Rhizobium sp. SSA_523: one gene and its partner. The protein of the gene in region 2 interacts with the protein of the main gene of each other region in a pairwise test. Links are inferred from orthologs where the notes say so. Each region holds a gene or a part of one and is shown on either strand. Other genes may lie near its edges.

Region 1 (10,295 bases), 2.3 Mb from region 2 along the record:
TTCGGACCAAGCATGAAATTGCGGATGCGGATATTGGCGAAGGTGCCGCGCATCATCACTTCATGGTTGCCGCGGCGGGTACCATACTGGTTGAAGTCGGCCACGCCGACGCCGTGATCCATCAGATAGGCGCCGGCGGGCGATGCCGCCTTGATCGAACCGGCAGGCGAAATATGGTCGGTGGTGATCTTGTCGCCGAAGAGGCCGAGAACCCGCGCGCCCCGGATATTGGAGAGGCCGGCACCGGTCTTGCCCATGCCGACAAAATAGGGCGGGTTCTGCACATAGGTCGAGCCGTCGTCCCAGGCATAGGTCTGGCCGGCCGGCACCTGAACTGCCTGCCAGTTGACGTCGCCCTTGAAGACATCCGCATATTTGGTCTCGTAGAGCTCGCGGGTCACGTATTTCAGGATGAATTCCTGGATCTCGTGCGAGGTCGGCCAGATATCCTTGAGGAAGACCGGCTGACCATTCTGGTCCAGCCCGAGCGGCTCGGTCGTCAGGTCCTTCTGCACCGTACCGGCCAGCGCATAGGCAACGACCAGCGGCGGAGAGGCCAGGTAGTTGGCCTGCACGTCCGGCGAGATACGGCCTTCGAAGTTACGATTGCCCGACAGGACGCCGGCGGTGATCAGGCCCTTGTCGTTGATGGTCTTGGAGATCGGTGCCGGCAGCGGGCCGGAATTGCCGATGCAGGTGGTGCAGCCGAAGCCGACCAGGTTGAAGCCAAGCGCATCGAGCGAGTCCTGCAGGCCGGACTTGGCGAGATATTCGCCAACCACCTGGCTTCCCGGTGCCAGCGAGGTCTTGACCCAGGGCGCCGACTTCAGACCCTTCGCGACAGCATTGCGGGCCAGGAGACCGGCCGCGATCAGTACGCTCGGGTTCGACGTATTGGTGCAGGAGGTGATGGCGGCAATCGCCACATCGCCATGGCCGAGGTCGAAATCCGTGCCTTCGACGGCATAACGGCTGTCGAGCTGGCCGGGCTTCTTGTAATCGGTCTCGAGAGCGGTCGCGAAGTTCGGCGCGATGGTTTCGAGGGCCAGGCGGCCTTCCGGACGCTTCGGGCCTGCCATGGACGGCACGACATCGCCGAGATCCAGTTCCAGCGTATCCGTGAAGACGAGGTCGGAGCCATCGCCTTCGCGCCACATGCCCTGTGCCTTCGAATAGGCTTCGACCAGCGCAATGCGGTCCTTCGTGCGGCCCGACATGGTGAGATAGTTGATGGTTTCGCCATCGACCGGGAAGAAGCCGCAGGTCGCGCCGTATTCCGGTCCCATATTGCCGATCGTCGCGCGGTCGGCAAGCGACATGGAATCGAGGCCCGGGCCGAAGAATTCGACGAATTTCGATACCACGCCCTTCTTGCGCAGCATCTGCACGACGGTGAGCACCAGGTCGGTGGCGGTGACGCCTTCCTTGACCTTGCCGGTCAGCTTGAAGCCGACGACTTCCGGCAGAAGCATGGAGACCGGCTGGCCGAGCATGGCCGCTTCCGCCTCGATGCCGCCCACGCCCCAGCCGAGCACGCCCAGACCATTGATCATGGTCGTGTGGCTGTCGGTACCAACGCAGGTATCCGGATAGGCAATGGTTTCCCCGTCTTCATCCTTGGTCCAGACCGTCTGGCCGAGGTATTCCAGATTGACCTGGTGACAGATGCCGGTGCCGGGCGGCACGACGCGGAAATTCTTGAAGGCCTGCTGGCCCCATTTCAGGAAGCGGTAACGCTCGCCATTGCGCTCGTATTCCAGCTCGACATTCTTGGCAAAGGCGGTCGGCGTTCCGAATTCATCCACGATGACGGAATGGTCGATGACGAGATCGACGGGAACCAGCGGATTGATCTTTTCCGGATCGCCACCGAGCGCCACCATTGCGTCGCGCATGGCCGCAAGATCGACCACGGCCGGAACACCGGTGAAATCCTGCATCAGGACGCGGGCCGGGCGGTAGGCGATCTCGTTTTCAACCTTGCCCTTGTTGGTCAGCCATTCGGCCACGGCCAGGATATTCTCCCTGGTGACAGACTGGCCGTCTTCGTGACGCAGCAGATTTTCCAGAAGCACCTTCATCGAGAAGGGAAGCTTGGATACGCCGGCCAAACCATTGGCTTCCGCCTTTGGCAGGCTGAAATACACATAGTCTTTGCCATCGACGGTCAGGACCGACCGGCAATTAAAGCTGTCGAGAGATTTTGTCACGGAAACAACCCCGCTGATATCAGAGCCAACACGCGCGTGCGGACGCCTATGCACTTCTTGCACATCAGGATGCGGGTACGACCATTTCCGCTGTCCGCACGAGAAGAAGATTCTTCAGGTCCGGCGCAAAGTGAAAATCACGCCGGCCGCTGGCGTGGTTGCGAAGCTTATAGATAATTTCTAAGAACTGTTCCAGACGGTGACGGCATCGTTCGGCAGATTTTTTTCCCACCTCTGCGGGAATGGCAAATCAAAGGTAACCCTGATGCGGCTCCTTTCGGAAAACCTCGCAGCACGGCGTGGCGAAGATCTGATTTTCTCACAGGTTTCCTTCGACATCGGCGCTGGCGAGGCGCTTTTGCTGACCGGCCGCAACGGCAGCGGCAAGTCAACGCTTCTGCGCGTGATTGCCGGATTGATTCGCCCCGCCGCCGGCCGCGTCCACTGGCAGGATGACAGCGTGTCCGAGGCCGTGCCGGCCTGCGAAGCCTGCCATTATCTCGGCCACCGCAATGCGATGAAGCCGGAATTGACGGTCAAGGAAAATCTCGCTTTCTGGCAGGACTGCCTGGGCGACCGGCCGGGCCGCCAGGGCATTGGCGTTGACGAGGCCGCCGATAGGGTGGAACTGCGCAGCATCCTGCACCTCCCCTTCGGCTATCTGTCGGCCGGCCAGCAGCGCCGCATGGCCTTTGCCAAGCTTCTGGTGGCCCACCGCCCGGTCTGGCTTCTCGACGAACCCACAGCAGCGCTCGATGTCGGCGCCGAGGCGCTGTTCAGCCAGCTCATCCGGACGCATCTGGCCACGGGCGGACTGGTTCTGGCGGCCACGCACCAGCCTCTCGATTTCAAAGCGCGCCACCGGCTGGAGATGAAGGGCTTCGCCTTTGCCGGAATGGAGGGGGAGATGCCCGGCGGGGCAGAGGGGGGTATTTTCGCCGGAGGAGATGATCGATGACCGCCCTTCTCCTGCGCGACCTGAAACTCTCCATCCGCGCCGGCGGCGGCGCCTTGATCGGCATTCTGTTCTTTCTGACCGTGGTTGCGGTCATTCCCTTCGGCGTTGGGCCCGATCTCAATCTTTTGGCGCGCATCGGCCCGGCCATCGTCTGGATCGGGGCCCTGCTGGCAGCCCTGCTCGGCCTCGACCGCCTGTTCCAGACCGATCGCGACGATGGCTCGCTGGATCTCCTCCTGATGCAGGAGAACCCGCTGGTTCTCACCATCCTTGTCAAATGCCTCGCCCACTGGCTGGCAAATGTGCTTCCCCTGGTCATTGCCTCGCCGCTGCTCGGCCTGTTCATGAACATGGACGAATTGGCCATTGGCGCCTGCATGCTCACCCTCCTCGTCGGCTCGCCGGCGCTTACCCTCATCGGAGCGGTGGGCGCCGCCGTGGCCGTGACCCTGCCGCGCGGCGGATTGCTGGTATCGATCCTGGTTCTGCCGCTGTGCATTCCGGTGCTCATCTTCGGCGTGAGCGCCACCTATGCCGCCGTGGAGGATCCTGCGCCCTTCCTGCCGCCTTTCCTTATTCTGACCGCCATCACGATGTTTTTTGCCGTCCTTGGCCCGGCGGGCGCCGCACTGGCGTTGCGCAATGCCGGCGATTGACTAGAATCAAGGCGGGCTCCCGGCCCTGTTTTAGAGGAACCCTATGAATCAGAGCCTAGCCATCCGCAAGTTCAGCGATCTTGCCAATCCGACACGCTTCCTGGCCCTTGCCGAACGCGTGCTGCCCTGGCTTGCCGGGTTGACGATCATCCTGCTGGTGCTCGGTCTGACACTGTCCTTTGCAACGCAGGGCGATTACCAGCAGGGCGACACGGTCCGCATCATGTATATCCACGTGCCGGCCGCCTGGCTCTCGATGATGTGCTACACGGTCATGGCGCTTTCGGCCATCGGCACCCTGGTCTGGCGCCATCCGCTGGCCGATGTCAGCCACAAGGCCGCAGCGCCGCTTGGGGCCGCCTTCACCTTGATCGCGCTCGTCACCGGCTCGCTCTGGGGCAAGCCCATGTGGGGAACCTGGTGGGTCTGGGATGCCCGGCTGACCTCGGTCTTCATCCTCTTCCTGATGTATCTCGGCCTGATCGCGCTCAACCGGGCCATGGACGACCCGTCCCGGGCAGCCCGCGTATCGGCGGTGCTGATCCTTGTCGGCTTCGTCAACATCCCGATCATCAAGTTTTCCGTCGACTGGTGGAATACGCTTCATCAGCCGGCCAGCGTCATCCGGATCGACGGACCGACGATCGACGCGGAATTCCTCTGGCCCCTGCTGATCATGGCGACGGCCTTTACCTGTCTCTTCTTCACCTTGCACATCATGGCGATGCGCAACGAGATCTGGCGGCGGCGCGTCGCCACGCAGCGGCGCATGGCGGCCCGCATGGCAGGCCAGGGAGGCGGATCGGCATGAGTCACGCCTTCTACATCCTGGCCTCCTATGCCATCACGGCGGTCACCATCCTGTCCCTCGTCCTGTGGACATGGTCCGACGGTCGGGCGCGGCGCCGTGAACTGGCCGCACTCGAAGCAGCCGGTCTCCGCCGCCGTTCGGCCGCACCCGCCACGGCCTCTCAGCCGTCTCCTGGCCGTCCCTCTTCTCCGGCAACCGATCCAAGTGAAACAGCGGCGCCATGAAACTTGATGCAGACAGCCCGGCACCGCGGCGTTCCCTCAGGGCGCTTGCCCTCATACCTCTGGTGATCTTCGCTCTCTTTGCGGCGATTGCGGGCAAGATGCTGTATGATCAGGATGTGAACGGGCTGGATATCTCCTCCATCCCCTCGGCGCTGATCGGCAAGCAGGCCCCCTCGCTCTCGCTGCCGGCGCTCCACGGCTCGCAGACGCCGCCGCTCACGGATGAGGCCATTCGCGGCAAGCTTGCGCTTGTGAATGTCTTTGCCTCCTGGTGCGTCCCCTGCCGGCAGGAGCATCCGCTTCTCTCCGAACTGGCCAGGGACAAAAGGCTGACCGTCGTCGGGATCAACTACAAGGACCGCAATGACAATGCCCTGCGCTTTCTCGGCGAATTGGGCAATCCCTATGCCGCCATCGGAGTCGATCCCAACGGTAAGGCGGCGATCGACTGGGGGGTCTACGGAATCCCGGAGACCTATCTGGTCGCCCCCGACGGCACGATCCTCTACAAGCGTGTCGGCCCCTTCGACGAGCGAAGCGTGACGGAGGATCTGCTGCCGGCCATCGAAAAGGCCCTTGGCGCGGCCGGATCCTGAGATCCGTCAGACACCGGCCTGCCAGGCCTTGATCGCATCCACCGGCCAGACCAGCATCAGGACGTTGAGCGCGAGGTTGTCGCGGATCAGCCAGCCGGTAAAGACCTCGAAGACGATTGCCACCAGCACCGTCAGCCAGACCGGCGCGCGCGCCGCAAACAGGAAGCCGACGGCCATGAAAACGGTGTCCATGGCGGAGTTCAGGATGCTGTCGCCCTCGTAACCGATTGCCATGGTGGCGGAACGGTAGCGGTTGATGATGATCGGCGAGTTTTCAAGAACCTCCCAGACAGCCTCGATGAAGGTGGCGAGCGCCAGGCGCTTGGCAAACGAGGCGCGGCGCAGCACCAGGAAGGCCAGTCCGTAAAAGAGAAAGCCGTGGATGATGTGCGAGGGCGTATACCAATCCGCCAGATGCTGGGAATTCCCCGGCGTGTTCACGCCCGGTTCGAAGAGTTTGATCTCGCCGCAGGCGCAGATCCACAGCCGGCCCATCGCATATTCGACCAGGATCTGCGCCACCAGAATGGCGAGAGCGACCCAAAACCAGAACGAGACGTGCCTTTGATACCGCAGGGACTCCGCAACGCTCACTTGCGATCCTCGGTCTTCGGATCAAGCGAATGTTTCATGATCAGCGGCATCTGCGCGAGCGTGAAGATGATGGTGATCGGCATCGTGCCCCAGACCTTGAAGTTCACCCAAACATCATCGGAAAAATTGCGCCAGACCACCTCGTTCAGAACGGCCAGGAACAGGAAGAAGATCCCCCAGCGGAGGGTGAGCTTGCGCCAGCCTTCATCCGTCAGCTGGAAGGCGGCATTGAACACGTAACCGAGCAGCGATTTGCCGAAGAACAAACCGCCGAGCAGCGCCACGCCGAAGAGGCTGTTGACGATGGTCGGCTTCATCTTGATGAAGATCTCGTCCTGCAGCCAGATCGACAACCCGCCGAAGACCAGCACGACGATGCCGGACACGAAGGGCATGATCGGCAGATGCTTGAAGACCAGTTTCGACACGATCAGCGAAAGAACCGTTGCCGACATGAAGAGCCCGGTCGCCACCAAAAGCGGCCCGCCGAGAACGGACAGGGACGGGAACCGCTCCAAAAGCCATTCGCCGCGCAGATTGGCGAAGAAGAACACCAGCAAAGGGCCGATTTCCAGCGCAAATTTCAAGCCGGGATGGGCTTTCTCCTGCGGCGTCGGCGTCGTATCGCTTTCAAGGCTCTGCATGGTCTTGGTACTTACCTTTGGCTGATGATGGGGCGATGCAAACGCGCATTCTGTGGCATCAATGCGTCACGCCGGCAATCGCCTGCGCGAATTCCCGGGCTTCGAAGGGCTCGAGATCCTCTATTCCTTCGCCGACGCCGATGAAATAGACCGGCAGCTTGTGCTTGGCAGCGATGGCAACGAGAATGCCGCCGCGCGCCGTGCCGTCCAGCTTGGTCATGATCAGGCCGCCGACACCGGCGACATTGCGGAAGATCTCCACCTGGTTCATGGCATTCTGGCCGGTCGTCGCATCGAGCGTCTGGAGAACCGTGTGCGGCGCCTCCGGATCGAGCTTGCCAAGCACGCGGACGATCTTTTCCAGCTCCGCCATCAGTTCGGCCTTGTTCTGCAGACGTCCCGCCGTGTCGATGATCAGCACGTCGCAGCGCTTTGCCCTCGCCTGCTCGAACGCATCATAGGCAAGTCCCGCCGCGTCCGCACCGAGCTTCGTGCCGATGAACTCGGACTGGGTGCGGTCGGCCCAGATCTTCAATTGCTCGATGGCAGCAGCACGGAAGGTATCGCCGGCTGCCAGCATGACCTTCAGCCCCGAGCCTGACAGCTTGGCGGCCAGCTTGCCGATCGTCGTCGTCTTGCCGGTGCCGTTGACGCCGACCACCAGGATGACATGCGGCTTGTGCGAGAGATCGAGCTCCAGCGGCCTTGCTACAGGAGTAAGCACCTTGGTGATCTCCGAGGCCATGATGCGCGAGACATCCTCGCCCGTGACATCCTTGCCATAGCGTTCGGACGAGAGGCTATCGGTGATGCGCATGGCCGTCTCGACCCCCAGATCCGCCTGGATCAGCAGGTCTTCCAATTCCTCAAGCGTCGCCTCGTCCAGCTTGCGCTTGGTGAAGAGCGCCGAAATCTGGCCGGTCAATTGCGAGGAGGTTCGCGACAGGCCCTGGCGCAGACGTTGGAACCAGGTGAGCTTCGGCGCGGCCACGGCCTCCACCACCGGCTCTTCCTGGCGACGGGTGGCAAAGCCTTTGGGAAGGGCGGGTTCGGCAGTCAGCGGTGGTGTTTCCGCTTCGGTCGCGGAAGAGGAAACCGCAGCGGACGCGTCACCCCCCTCAGAGGGGGATAGCACCTCGACGGCGACATCTTCTTCCGCCTCGGCCTGCAGGAGCGACAAGGGAACCATGCCCAGCTCACCCGGCATGTCGGCAGGCGCAAGAAGCGCAGGCTCGTCATCCGCCGCGCCATCATCTGACGGACCCCCGGCCGTTTCCATCTCGATCTCGGCCACCGGATCGATAGCGGCCACCGGCAGGTCCTCGTCCCGCGCATGCGGTTCGGTTTCGGCGGCGAGCGCCGCGCGGTCCTCCGGCGAAAGCCCCTTCTCCGCGTGATCCTCGTCCTGCGGCTTATCCTTGCCGAACGAGAAAACCTTCTTGATGAACCCCAGCGCCATGAATGATCCGTTCCGTCACGCTGCGGCGGCAGCGTCGACCTGCATTGTCAGATATTTGCCATTGTGGCCCGTGATGGTCACCGGCACCAGATCCCGCGGCGACAGATGCGGAGCCGCGACCAGCGAGAAATTGTCGGTATGGGCAAAACCATTGCGTTCCACAAGGATGGTCTGCCGCGTCCCGACCATGCGGCCAAGATGGGCCGCAAGCAGGGCCTCTCCCTGAACGCGAAGCCGCGCCGCCCGTTCCTTGATCAAAGACCGGTCGAGTTGCGGCATGCGCGCGGCCGGCGTTCCCGGTCGCGGGCTATAGGGAAAGACATGGAGAAAGGCGATGCCGCAGTCTTCGACATGGCGCAGGGCATTGCCGAACATGTCCTCGGTCTCCGTCGGGAAGCCGGCGATCATATCGGCACCGAAGGTCACGTCGGGCCGCAGCCGGCGCACTGTTTCAGAAAAGGCCAGCGCATCGGCACTGGAATGGCGCCGTTTCATCCGCTTCAGGATCATGTCGTCGCCATGCTGCAGGGAGAGATGCAGATGCGGCATGAATCGCGGCTCGTCGGCCAAGAGATCGAGGAGATGACGGTCGGCCTCGATACTGTCGATGGAGGAGAGACGCAGCCGGCGAATGTCCGGCACCTGCTTCAGCAAGGTCCTGGCCAGCAGGCCAAGCGTCGGCTGCCCCGGCAGGTCGGCGCCGTAGCTGGTGGCATCGACGCCGGTGAGCACGATCTCGCAATAGCCGGCCTCCACCAGTTTCCGCGCCTGCTCGACCACGGCGCCCATGGGAACCGAACGGGAATTGCCACGGCCATAAGGGATGATGCAGAAGGTGCAGCGATGGTCGCATCCGTTCTGCACCTGGATGAAGGCACGCACATGCCCGTCAATATGGTCGACCATCTGCGGCGCCGTCGCCTTGACGCTCATAATGTCGTTGACGCGCAGCTTTTCTTCCGCAGAAACGCCGAAATCCGGCAAGGCGCGGTAGGATGCGCCCTTCAGCTTCTCCTCATTGCCGAGAACGGCATCGACCTCCGGCATGGCGCTGAAGGTGGCCGCCTCCGTCTGGGCCGCGCAGCCGGTCACGATGATGCGCGCATGGGGATTGTCGCGCCGCGCGCGGCGAATGGCCTGGCGCGCCTGGCGGACCGCCTCGCCGGTGACCGCGCAGGTATTGACGAGGACGGCATTGTTGAGCCCGGCCTTTTCCGCCTCCATGCGCATCACCTCGGATTCATAGGTATTGAGGCGACAGCCGAAGGTGATGATGTCGACGCCACTCACTGCGCCAGCGCCTCGGCCTGGCCGTCGCGCACGAATTCGCCGGTTGCGGGGTCAAGCCTGCCCGACCATTCCCATTCGGCGGGGCCCGTCATGATGACGTGATCGTCGGCCCGCCACTCGATGGCGAGTCTGCCGCGGCCCGGGCTGGACGCCACGATGATGTCGACGTTGCGGCCGGTGCGCCCGGTCCTTGCCGCGGAAACGCCCGCCGCGCAGGCGGCCGAACCGCAGGCAAGCGTCAGCCCGGCCCCCCGCTCCCAGGTCCGCGTCACAAGCTCGGTCGGCGTCACGACCTGCGCCAGCGTGATATTGGCCCTTTCCGGAAACATCGGGTGATTCTCGATAAGCGGCCCGAACCGCTCCAGCTCGAAGCTCATGGGGTCGCGATCGACCCAGAAGACGGCGTGCGGATTGCCCATGGACATGGCCGAGGGCGAGTGCAGCACCGGATTATCGATCGGCCCGATCTGCAGCTCGATCCGGCTTGTATCGTAGAACTCCTCCGAAAGCGGGATCCTGTCCCACTCGAAGACCGGCGGGCCCATATCGACGGAGATCGTTCCGTCCTGGTGCTCCTCGGCATTCAGAATGCCGGCAAGCGTCTGGAAGGTGAAGACCTTGCGTCCGGTTTCGGCCGACAGCGCCTGCACGACACAGCGCGTACCATTGCCGCAGGCCTGAGCACGCGTGCCGTCGCAATTGACGATGTCGATATAGGCATCGGTTCCGTCCAGCTTCGGATCGTGGATCGCCATGATCTGGTCAAAGGCCGTGGCCGGATCTCCGGCAAGCGCGATGGCCGCCTGCGATGCCACACGCTCGGTGCGGCCGCGCATGTCAACGACGAGGATCT
Region 2 (10,342 bases):
CCTCCTCGGCCAGGGCGTCGGCGGCCTTGTTGCGCAGCCGGGTCAGGGGCGTCTTGAGATCATGGGCGATATTGTCGGAGACCTGGCGCAGGCCTTCGTTCAGCCGTTCGATGCGCTCCAGCATGGAATTGAGGGATTCCGACAGCCGGTCGAACTCGTCGCCGGAGACCCCCACCGGCAGGCGTTGCGACAGGTCGCCGGCAATGATCTTCGTGCTGGCCGCCGACATGCGATCGATGCGTTTGAGCGCATTGCGGCCGATGCCGAACCAGATGATCACGGCGCCGAGACCCATGATGGCCAGCGCCACCATCAGCGCCCGGCGCACGATGCCGCGGAAGCGGCCCGGCTCGCCGAGATCCCGGCCGACCATGACGCGCAGGCCATTGTCGAGAAAGAAGACGTTGGCGGTGGCCATATGGGGGCGCGGCGGGCCGGTTTCGGTGAAGGGGTCGTAATGGAAGGGTCGTGCCGTCCACCCCTCCCGTGCCAGAACGCCGGGCTCGACGGTCGCGACATTGCCCGCCAGCATTTCGCCGGTCGGGCTGGCAATGACGTAGAGATTGGCGCCCGGCTGGCGCGCGCGCCGTTCCATGGTGCGCAGCAGAAGATTGATGCCGCCGCGCTCATAGGCGGCCCGGACCTCCGAGCTTTCCTGCATCACGCCCTCGCGCACCTGCTGCGCCAGAAGCCGCTCCGACATGGCCGTGACATAGACGACGAGGAAGGCGGCGCAGAGCGCGAACAACAGGATGTAAAGCGCCGACAGGCGAACTGTCGTCGAGCGCAGCACGATGCGGATGCGGCTCATTCTCGGCCTATCCCAAATCTCGATGACAGGAACCTGTTGCGTGGGACCGGAGGCCTTCATCCGACGTGGGCCGCATACCGCAGAGCGATGCTCCCGCATCAGTCGAGGATTGCAACAAAGTCGGTGAAGGAAATCCGGCCCATCCGGAGGACCGGGCGCTCTTGGCCTCCGGGCGTCGTCGAAAATCCGCGCCGGACCGATGGGTCCGACTGTGGTTTTCTCCTCGCCGCAAACCAAAAATCGCTCCGGCGCAATCGGTTTCCATCATCGACATTCGGTATTATCCCTCGTCCTTGATCATATAGCCGGCACCGCGAATGGTCTTGAGGAGCGGCTTGTCGAACTCCTTCTCGATCTTGGAGCGCAGCCGCGACACATGGACGTCGATGACATTGGTCTGCGGATCGAAGTGATAATCCCAGACATTTTCAAGGAGCATGGTCCGCGTCACCACCTGCCCGGCATTCTTCATCAGATATTCGAGAAGCCGGAATTCGCGCGGCTGCAGCAGGACCTCCTTGCCCCCGCGGCGCACTTCGTGCGACAGCCGGTCGAGTTCGAGATCGCCGACGCGATAGACCATTTCCTGCTCGGGCGTGCCCTTGCGCCTGCCCAGAACCTCGACGCGGGCCAGAAGCTCGCTGAAGGCGTAGGGTTTGGGCAGGTAATCGTCGCCGCCGGCGCGAAGCCCGGTCACCCGGTCGTCCACCTGGCCAAGCGCCGAGAGGATCAGGACCGGCGTGTTGACGCCGCGCTTGCGCAATTCGCTGATCACCGCAAGCCCGTCACGACGCGGCAGCATGCGATCGATGACCATCACGTCATAGGCATTTTCCGACCCCATGAACAGGCCGCTATCGCCATCGCTCGCATGGTCGGCAACGATGCCCGCCTCGCGAAAGGCTTTCGTCATATAGGCCGCAGCTTCGAGATCGTCTTCAATCACCAGAATCTTCATATGCGGGAGAATAGACTCGGCCTGAGCCTGATTGAAGCTGGAATCGTCGGCTGTGTGGATTTGGGGTGCATCCGTCTGCATGTCTGGAAGCTCCTGATCATTAGAGCGGAGGACGATCTGAAAAAGGCGCCGGGCCAAGCCCGGCCCGACGCCCTTTGACTGTTCAGACGCGGCAATCAGCCTTCATTGATCGGCAGGGCCATGAAGCGGCTGCCGCTCTGCGATTCGACCTGGAACAAAGCGCGGGTGCGGCCATCCTTGCGGGCAGCCTCCAGCGCCTTGCTGATATCGGCGGCGGAAGTGACCTGCTGGTTGTTCACCGAGGTGATCTTCTCGCCTTCGCGCAGGCCCTTGGCAGCGGCTTCCGAGGACGGATCGACATCGGTCACGGACACGCCGGTGCCGTCATCGGCGGGCGCAACGGTGATGCCGAGATCGGCCAGGGCCTTTTCACTGGCCGGCTCGTTATCCGGCTGGGCTTCGGTGGTTTCCGCCTTGGTTGCCTCGTCGCTGGCCAGGTTGCCGAGCATGACGGGAACGGATTCGGACTTGCCATTGCGCCAGACCGACACATCGATCTTCTTGTTCGGGCCGATGGCGGCCACCTTCTTGGCCAGATCGCGGGCATCCTTGATCGGATCGCCATTGACGGCGGTGATCACGTCGCCCTGCTTGATGCCGGCCTTGGCGCCCGGGGAGTTCTCCTGCGGGGCAACGACGAGCGCGCCCTTGGCTTCCGCAAGGCCGAGCGATTCGGCGATATCCTGGGTGACCGGCTGGATCTGTACGCCGAGCCAGCCGCGCTCCACCTTGCCGTCCTTCATCAGGTCGGCGATCACATCCTTGGCGGTCGAGGCGGGAATGGCAAACGCAATGCCCACATTGCCGCCCGAGGGCGAGAAGATGGCGGTGTTGATGCCGACGACCTCGCCTTCCAGGTTGAAGGTCGGGCCACCGGAATTGCCGCGGTTGACGGCCGCATCCACCTGGATGAAATCGTCATAGGGGCCGGAGCCGATATCGCGCCCGCGGGCCGAGACGATGCCGGCGGTCACCGTGCCGCCGAGGCCGAAGGGATTGCCGACGGCCACGACCCAGTCGCCGACGCGGGTCTTGGCGTCATCGGCGAATTTGACATAGGTGAAGGTCCGCTTGGCATCGACCTTCAGCAGCGCAAGATCGGTGCGGCTGTCGCGGCCGACGAGCTTGGCATCCAGTTCCGTTCCGTCGTTCATCACGACCGTATAGGCCGAGCCGTCGGACACGACGTGGTTGTTGGTGACCACATAACCGTCCTCGGAGATGAAGAAGCCGGAGCCCTGGGCGACCGGACGCATGAAATGCGGACGGTTGGGATCGCGCTGGGCGCGGTTCCGGCCCTCACCCTGATCGCGATTGCCGGGCATCTGGCCGCCGAATTCGCGGAAGAAGCGCTTCAGCGGATGATCGTCCGGAAGGTCATCGAAGCCGCGGCCGCCGAAATTGAACGAGAAGCCGTTGCCGTTCTCGTCGGAGACCGGCGTCGCGTCGGACTTGACGCGCACGGAGACAACGGCGGGCGAGACGGCGCCGACGACATCGGCAAAGCTTGGGACCTGCGGTGCTGCAACCGTTACCGGATCGGCAAAGGATTCGTAGACCTGGGCGGGGATGCCGGTCGAAAGCATCACAGCCGCGAGGCCGGCGACGGTCGTTCCCTTCAACACGGTTTTCAGAGAGGGGCGTCCGATCTTGCTCATGGATCAATACCTTCTTTTCATCACGTTCAGACTGGAGGGCCGGTTCGTCTGGACTGGCCGGCGGCGGTGGATGACGCAAGATATAGGGAGCGCCACCTTAACTGCACGTGTCTGGGTGGTGAAAACTTCGTAATGTTCGCAAAGACCGGAGGGGATGGGCCTTATTCCTCGAGCAGCCGGTCCAGCCTTGCCTGCTCTTCCGGCGTCAGCAATTGCTCCGGTCCGCGCCGCGTGCGCCGCTTCCGGATCATTACCAGCACGGTGCCGGCGCCGATCACCAGCAGGAAGGCGGGTGCGGCCCACAGCACCAGCGTCCTTCCGCTCAGCCGCGGCTTCAGCAGCACGAATTCGCCATAGCGCGAGACGACATAGTCGATGACCTCGCCATCCGTATCGCCATCGACGATGCGTTCGCGCACCAGCAGCCGCAGATCCTTGGCAAGCTCGGCATTGGAATCGTCGATCGACTGGTTCTGGCACACCATGCAGCGCAGCTGCGCCGACAGATTGCGCGCCCTCTCCTCAAGGACCGGGTCCTTCAGCACCTCGTCCGGATTGACGGCGAGCGCCGGCAGCGGGGTGAGCAAAAGGCCAAGGGTGAGGATTGCCGAAGAGATCCCCCGTCTGGCCTGCGGGCCATCGCCTCCACGAGGGGGGCGACAATCAAAGGCATCCGCAACCTCCCTTTCATGGGGAGGGGTCGGGGAGAAAAATCGTCTCGTCATTCCGCCGGCTCCATCGTCGATGCCTTGACCGGCTTCGCGCGCCTGGCCGGCGCACCCACCCTCAGGCGGCGGTCGGAGAGCGAAACCATGCCGCCCACCGTCATCACCAGCGCGCCGCCCCAGATGCACAGGATCCAGGGCTTCCACCAGATGCGCACCACGATGCCGCCATCGGCCATCGGGTCGCCTAGCGAGACATAGAGCTGGCTCAGGCCGAAAGTCAGGATCCCGGCTTCGGTGGTCGGCATGCGGCGCGCGGTATAGATGCGCTTGGAGGACCAGACATCGGCAACGGCGACGCCGGCGCGGCTGACGGTGAAATGGCCGCGTTCCTCGCTGAAATTGGGGCCGACAGCCTTGCGCATGCCGTCAAAGACCAGGCTGTATCCGCCCGCTTCGACCGTCTCGCCCTGCCGCATCTCGACGACCGTCTCGCTCTCGAACGTCGTCACGGCGACGATGCCGAGCAGGGTCAGGCCGAGCCCGAAATGCGCGAGCGCCGTGCCGAAGGCGGAGCGCGGCAGGCCCGAAAAGCGCGCCCAGGCGGTTTTGAAGGCCAGTTTGCCGAAGCCGGCGCGGTACCACAGATCCGTCAGCGCCCCGAGCATCAGGAAAAAGGCGAGCGCCAGGCCCAGCCCCGCCAGCACCGGTCCGCCGTTTTCGGCATAATAGAGGCCGAAACCAGCCAGCAGCGACAGGCCCGCGGCGCCATACAGCCGCTGCAGGGCGCCGAGCAGATCGCCGCGCTTCCAGGCGAGCAGCGGCCCGAAGGGCACCGCCAGCAGAAGCGGCAGCATCAACAGGCCGAAGGAGAGGTTGAAGAAGGGCGCGCCGACCGAGATCTTCTCGCCCGTCAGCGTTTCCAGCACCAGCGGATAGAGCGTGCCGATCAGGACGGTCGCCGTCGAGACCGTGAGGATGAGATTGTTGAGAACGAGAGCGCCCTCGCGCGAAATGGGGGCAAACAGGCCGCCGCTCTTCAGCTCCGGCGCTCGCCAGGCAAACAGGGCGAAAGCCCCGCCGACGAAGAGGCTGAGAATGGCGAGAATGAAGGTGCCGCGCGTCGGATCGGTGGCGAAGGCGTGAACCGAGGTGAGCACGCCGGAGCGCACCAGGAACGTGCCGAGCAGCGAAAGTGAGAAGGTCAGGATGGCGAGCAGCACGGTCCAGATCTTCAAGGCCTCGCGCTTTTCCATCACCAGCGCCGAATGCAGGAGCGCCGTGCCGGCGAGCCACGGCATGAAGGAGGCATTCTCCACCGGATCCCAGAACCACCAGCCGCCCCAGCCGAGCTCGTAATAGGCCCAGTAGGAGCCCATTGCGATGCCGGCCGTCAGGAAGGTCCAGGCGGCCAGCGTCCAGGGCCGCACCCAGCGCGCCCAGGCCGCGTCGATCCGGCCCTCGATGAGGGCGGCGATGGCAAAGGAGAAGCAGACGGAAAAACCGACATAGCCAAGATAGAGAAGCGGCGGATGCACGGCGAGCCCGGGATCCTGCAGGACCGGGTTCAGGTCCTGGCCCTCGGCCGGCGCCGGCGAGAGGCGGGAGAAGGGATTGGAGGTCAGGAGGATGAACAGCAGGAAGGCCGAGGCGATCCAGGCCTGGACGGAAAGGACGGTCGCCCGCAGACTGTCCGGCAGGTTGCGCCCGAACACCGCCACCATGGCGCTGAACAGGACGAGGATCAGGAGCCAGAGCATCATGGAGCCTTCGTGATTGCCCCAGACGCCGGAAAGCTTGTAGACCATCGGCATCAACGAATGCGAATTCTCCCAGACATTGCGCACCGAGAAATCCGACACGGCATAGGCCCAGGTCAGGGCGGCAAAGGAGAGGCCGACGAGACAGAGCATGGTGAGGGCGCCCACCGGCGCCAGCGCCATCAGTGCTGCATCCTTTCGGCGCGCGCCCACAAGCGGCAGGACGGCGAGCAGCAGAGCGGTCGCCAGCGAGAGGACCAGGGCATAATGTCCGATCTCGATGATCATCGGCCCGCCTCCTGCGGATCCTTCCAGACGCCCTTTTCCTTCAGGCGGTCGGCCACGTCCTTCGGCATGTAATTCTCGTCATGCTTGGCAAGCACGCTGTCGGCGACAAAGGCATGGGCGGCGGTGAACTGGCCTTCGGTGACCACGCCCTGCCCTTCGCGGAAGAGATCCGGCAGAATGCCGGTATAGCTCACCGGCACGCTGTCGCTGCCATCGGTAACGCGGAAACTGACTTTCGAGCCCTCGTCGCGTCTGACCGATCCCTCCTCCACCAGACCGCCCAGGCGGATACGGGTGCCGGGCGCGATCTCGGCCTTGGCGAGGTCGCCGGGCATATAGAAATAGGCGATCGACTGGCTGAAGGCGAACATGACGATCAGCACCGCGGCCAGGATGAAGCTTATGCCGCCGGCAATCACGGCAAGCCGTTTCTGTTTGCGCGTCATTGTCCCGTTCCCTCCCGCACCTGGCCGGGCGCCCCGTCCGGTCCGGCATCCGCCGCTCCGCCTTGCGCATTCCCCATATCGATCCGCATCTCGCGGGCCAGTTCCGTCAGCCGCGCCCGCTCGGGCCCATCGGCGCCGAAGGTCTTCAGGCCTCGCTCCAGGGCGGCTTGCGCCTCCGCCTTGCGGCCGAGAACGGCATAGGAGCGGACGAGCTGCAGCCAGCCGTCGATATTGGCCGGTTCGTCCTTCAGCCGCGCGGCAAGGCTTGCGACCATGCCGTCGATCATCTGCCGGCGATCGGCCGGCGAGAGCGCAGAGGCATTGGCCAGCGCTTCGGCATCCGGACCGGCCAGAGGCTTCTCTCCGGTTCCGCCGGAGGACGGCGCAGTGCCGCCATTGCTGAGAATGTGTTCCTCCACCAGATCCGCCCAGGCCGCACCCGGCGGCGAATCCGCGGCGATCGACCGGAAGGCGGCAAGCGCTTCCGGCTTGCGCCCGCTCTGCTCGAGTGCCAGCGCGACATAGAAGCGGGCCCGCATATTGCCGGGGTCGAGCGATGCGGCCTTTTCGAACAGGCTCTGCGCCTCGTCGATCACGACGCCGTCGCGGCCGGCCACCAGGGTCTCGCCAAGACCGGCCAGGCGCTCGGGCGTCTCGCCCAGAAGCGCGATCGCCCTGCGATAGGCCATTTCGGCATCGCCGAGCCGCATGCTGCGGAAATAGATGGGCGCCAGGAGATCCCAGCCGGCGCCGTCTTCCGGGTTCTGCGCCAGATGCCGTTCGGCCTTGGCGACCAGCAGCGCCATATTGCTGCCGGGGTTTTCCAGCCGTGCCGCCAGCGGCTGGTCCGGCAGGCCGGGCTGGCCGAGCATGAGGTACAGACAGAGGCCGACGGCCGGCAGCACGACAACGATGGCCGCGAAAGCGCGGGGATGGCGGCGGCTCTGGCTTGCGGCGGCGGGCGCCTCGCCGGCAGACCCATCCGGCATGGCAGCGGCACTGGCAGCTGCAGAGGCAGAGGCAGCGGGACCGGAATCGGCGCTGACGGCCAGCAGCCGGCGGCCGATCTCGGCCCGGGCATAATCGGCTTCCTGTGCGCCGATCAGGCCGAGCTCGCGGTCGCGGCCGATCTCGCGCAACTGGTCGCGATAGACGGCAGCCTCATCGGCCGCCCCCGCGGCGACGGGATCTCGCGCCTTCATCAGCGGCGCCAGCAGCACTGCAGCCACGGCAGCGGTCAAAACAGCGAGAGCGATCCATAAAATCATGCAGGCCAAATACTTCAAGCGGGCTCGCATTCCAATCGGAAGCGGAGCGATGACACGAAATTGAGGCGTTTCGCCGCAAGTTTCCGGTCCCTTTCTCGCCGCTTGCCAAGGTCCCGGCCTTGATTTGCGTCAATTGCAGGGGATCGGCCCGATCCGTCAGGTCAAGGGAGTCCAGGAACCGTCGTCGTTGCGGCAGCCCGCGCCGCGCAGCTTGGTCTCGCGCCCGCCAACCGTCAGCGTATGGGTATATTGCCGGCAGTTCTGCGAACCGACCTGATAGGGCGCGGCGGCAACCACCTGGCCCGTCACGCCGCTGCCTGCCCAGGGAACCGGCTGGCCGACACCGGCACTTTCCAGCGCCCGATATTCAGCCTCCAGCGCCCGCTGCCGGTCGCTGTCGCTGAGCTTGAGGCCGGAGCGGCCGACCATTCCGCCCTGCAGCGCCGCGATATATTTGGAAGATGGCGAGGCCGCGCGGGAGAACAGGCCGCCGCCGCTGTTTGCGCCGCCCGTGGTGCAACCGGACAGCAGGGCTGCGGCAAGCATCGTCACCAGAACAAAGCTATGAGGGCGAATGCGCATTCTTCTCCAACCGTCTCAAGACAAATGACGGGCCCCTCCCGCAAGGGTTCCCGGTCTAGCTGCGTCCACCCCCCCTTTTAACGGTTTGGCCGCAAAGGTCGAGGCCGAAAGAGCGCCTGCCAACAAGAACTCATCGTGATCTGGCGCGAGCTCGGCGTGATGCAGGAAGGCCTTCCAAGATCCGGCTGCCGGTTCTCCGGATCGGGCACCGATCCCGATACCGCTCGCGCTCCCGCTCCCGCTTCCGATCAAGCGAGGCGTGCCTACACCGACGCCCAAATGCGCTGGCCGGATGCGCTAGCCATTGTCCATGGCAATGCCCGGAAGCGTCAACAGCGCCTTCAGGCCGCCGCGTTCGCCGCGCGTCAGTTCGAAGCGGCCCTGATATTCGCGCGTCACCTCGCCGACGATGGACAGGCCGAGCCCGGTTCCCGGCTTGCTTTCGTCCAGCCGGCGACCACGCTTCAGCGCCTCCTTGATCTCCGCCGGCGTCAGGCCCGGGCCATCATCCTCGACGGTGATCTCCACCCAGTGGCGGCGCGGCCCCTCGGCGCCTTCCGGTGCCGGCGCGGCCGAAACGCTCAGCCAGACCACCGAGGCGGAATGGCGCGCGGCATTTTCCAGGAGATTGCCGACCGTCTCTTCCACATCCTGCTGTTCCATGGCGAGCGCCAGGCCGGCGCTGGCGGCATGCAGCTGGAATTCCTTTTCCGGATTGAGACGGCGCATCACGCGGATCAACCGCTCGATCACCGGCTCCACCTCGGTGCGGGCCAGAAGCGATTCGCGCTGGGCGGCGATGCGGGCGCGGTTGAGATAGGATTGCACCTGGGCCTGCATGGCCTCCGCCTGGCTGCGCACCACATCGGCCTGCGGCTTTTCCAGAAGCCGCGCCTCGTTCAACAGCACGGCAATCGGCGTCTTCAGCGAATGGGCGAGATTGCCGACCTGCATGCGCGCCCGCTCGACAATGCGCCGGTTGCTGTCGATGAGGGCGTTCATTTCCACGGTCAGCGATTGCACCTCGCGCGGAAACTCGCCCTCCAGCCGCTCCATCTCGCCGCGCCGCACCCGTTCGAGGGCGCGGCGGGCATCGGCCAGCGGGCGCAGGCCGAAGAGGATGGCAAGACCGTTGACGACGAGGCTGAGCAGGCCGAACACCACCAGCGCGATATAGAGGCTGCGGGTGAAGGCCTGGATATCGCCGTCGACGATGTTGAGATTGCCGGACACGCGGAACCGCGCCGCGCGGCCTTCGCTGTCCAGAACCACTTCGGTCTCGGCCACCAGAACATGGTTTCCGAAGGCGTCATAGGTGGGATAGAAGCGTTCGTAGCGGTTGTTGAAGGGAACGGTGAGGATGGACGGCACGGCGATGTTGGAAACGCCGAGCGACGAGGAGGAGAGCGGCGTCGCGGCGAAGGTGCCGAGAGGCTCGACGATCCAGTACCAGCCGGTCTCGGGCTGCGAGAAGCGCAGGTCGCCCAGCTGCGGATTGCCGTTCAGGCTGTTGTCGTCGCCGATGGTGATCGAGTTGATGACGTTGTAGAGCTGCGCGCGCAAAAGATCGGTAAAGGCGCGCTCGGCGGATTTGGCATAGAGCGCCGAGATGACCAGCGCGATCACCACGAGGGCGACGGCCGACCAGAGGGTTGCCAGCAGGAGAACGCGGGCAGTGACCGATCTAATGACCATCGGCAGGCGCTTGCATGCGATAGCCGAGACCGCGCACCGTCTCGATCAGGTCGACGCCGATCTTCTTGCGCAAGCGTCCGACAAAGACCTCGATCGTGTTGGAATCGCGGTCGAAGTCCTGATCATACAT

The links.
Region 1: the proteins of ccmE (region 2) and QTJ18_RS20380 interact in binary tests that used the Escherichia coli proteins (3 or more experiments, as listed by UniProt). The link is inferred for Rhizobium sp. SSA_523 from one-to-one orthologs.

What each region holds. Positions count from the first base shown.
Region 1 is NZ_CP129382.1:2,522,205-2,532,499, forward strand. Bases 2,799-5,751 are described here. They hold QTJ18_RS20380 (heme ABC transporter permease), read left to right. Parts: upstream 2,799-3,867; coding sequence 3,868-4,635; downstream 4,636-5,751. Other genes in these bases: ccmA (heme ABC exporter ATP-binding protein CcmA), read left to right, coding at 2,799-3,168; ccmB (heme exporter protein CcmB), read left to right, coding at 3,165-3,824; QTJ18_RS20390 (DsbE family thiol:disulfide interchange protein), read left to right, coding at 4,856-5,455; QTJ18_RS20395 (DUF2585 domain-containing protein), read right to left, coding at 5,462-5,751. In the rest of the region: aconitate hydratase AcnA, read right to left, coding at 1-2,210; more of ccmA, read left to right, coding at 2,476-2,798; more of QTJ18_RS20395, read right to left, coding at 5,752-6,049; QTJ18_RS20400 (septation protein A), read right to left, coding at 6,046-6,693; signal recognition particle-docking protein FtsY, read right to left, coding at 6,752-8,152; tRNA (N(6)-L-threonylcarbamoyladenosine(37)-C(2))-methylthiotransferase MtaB, read right to left, coding at 8,168-9,442; dapF (diaminopimelate epimerase), read right to left, coding at 9,439-10,295. UniProt on the Escherichia coli protein: Required for the export of heme to the periplasm for the biogenesis of c-type cytochromes.
Region 2 is NZ_CP129382.1:246,966-257,307, reverse strand. What follows is about bases 4,943-7,942. They hold ccmE (cytochrome c maturation protein CcmE), read right to left. Parts: upstream 6,668-7,942; coding sequence 6,218-6,667; downstream 4,943-6,217. Other genes in these bases: ccmI (c-type cytochrome biogenesis protein CcmI), read right to left, coding at 6,664-7,935; QTJ18_RS09495 (heme lyase CcmF/NrfE family subunit), read right to left, coding at 4,943-6,221. In the rest of the region: QTJ18_RS09515 (sensor histidine kinase), read right to left, coding at 1-811; QTJ18_RS09510 (response regulator transcription factor), read right to left, coding at 1,092-1,850; QTJ18_RS09505 (Do family serine endopeptidase), read right to left, coding at 1,946-3,508; QTJ18_RS09500 (cytochrome c-type biogenesis protein), read right to left, coding at 3,670-4,233; more of QTJ18_RS09495, read right to left, coding at 4,230-4,942; QTJ18_RS09480 (RT0821/Lpp0805 family surface protein), read right to left, coding at 8,092-8,517; QTJ18_RS09475 (sensor histidine kinase), read right to left, coding at 8,815-10,212; QTJ18_RS09470 (response regulator transcription factor), read right to left, coding at 10,202-10,342. UniProt on the Escherichia coli protein: Heme chaperone required for the biogenesis of c-type cytochromes. Transiently binds heme delivered by CcmC and transfers the heme to apo-cytochromes in a process facilitated by CcmF and CcmH.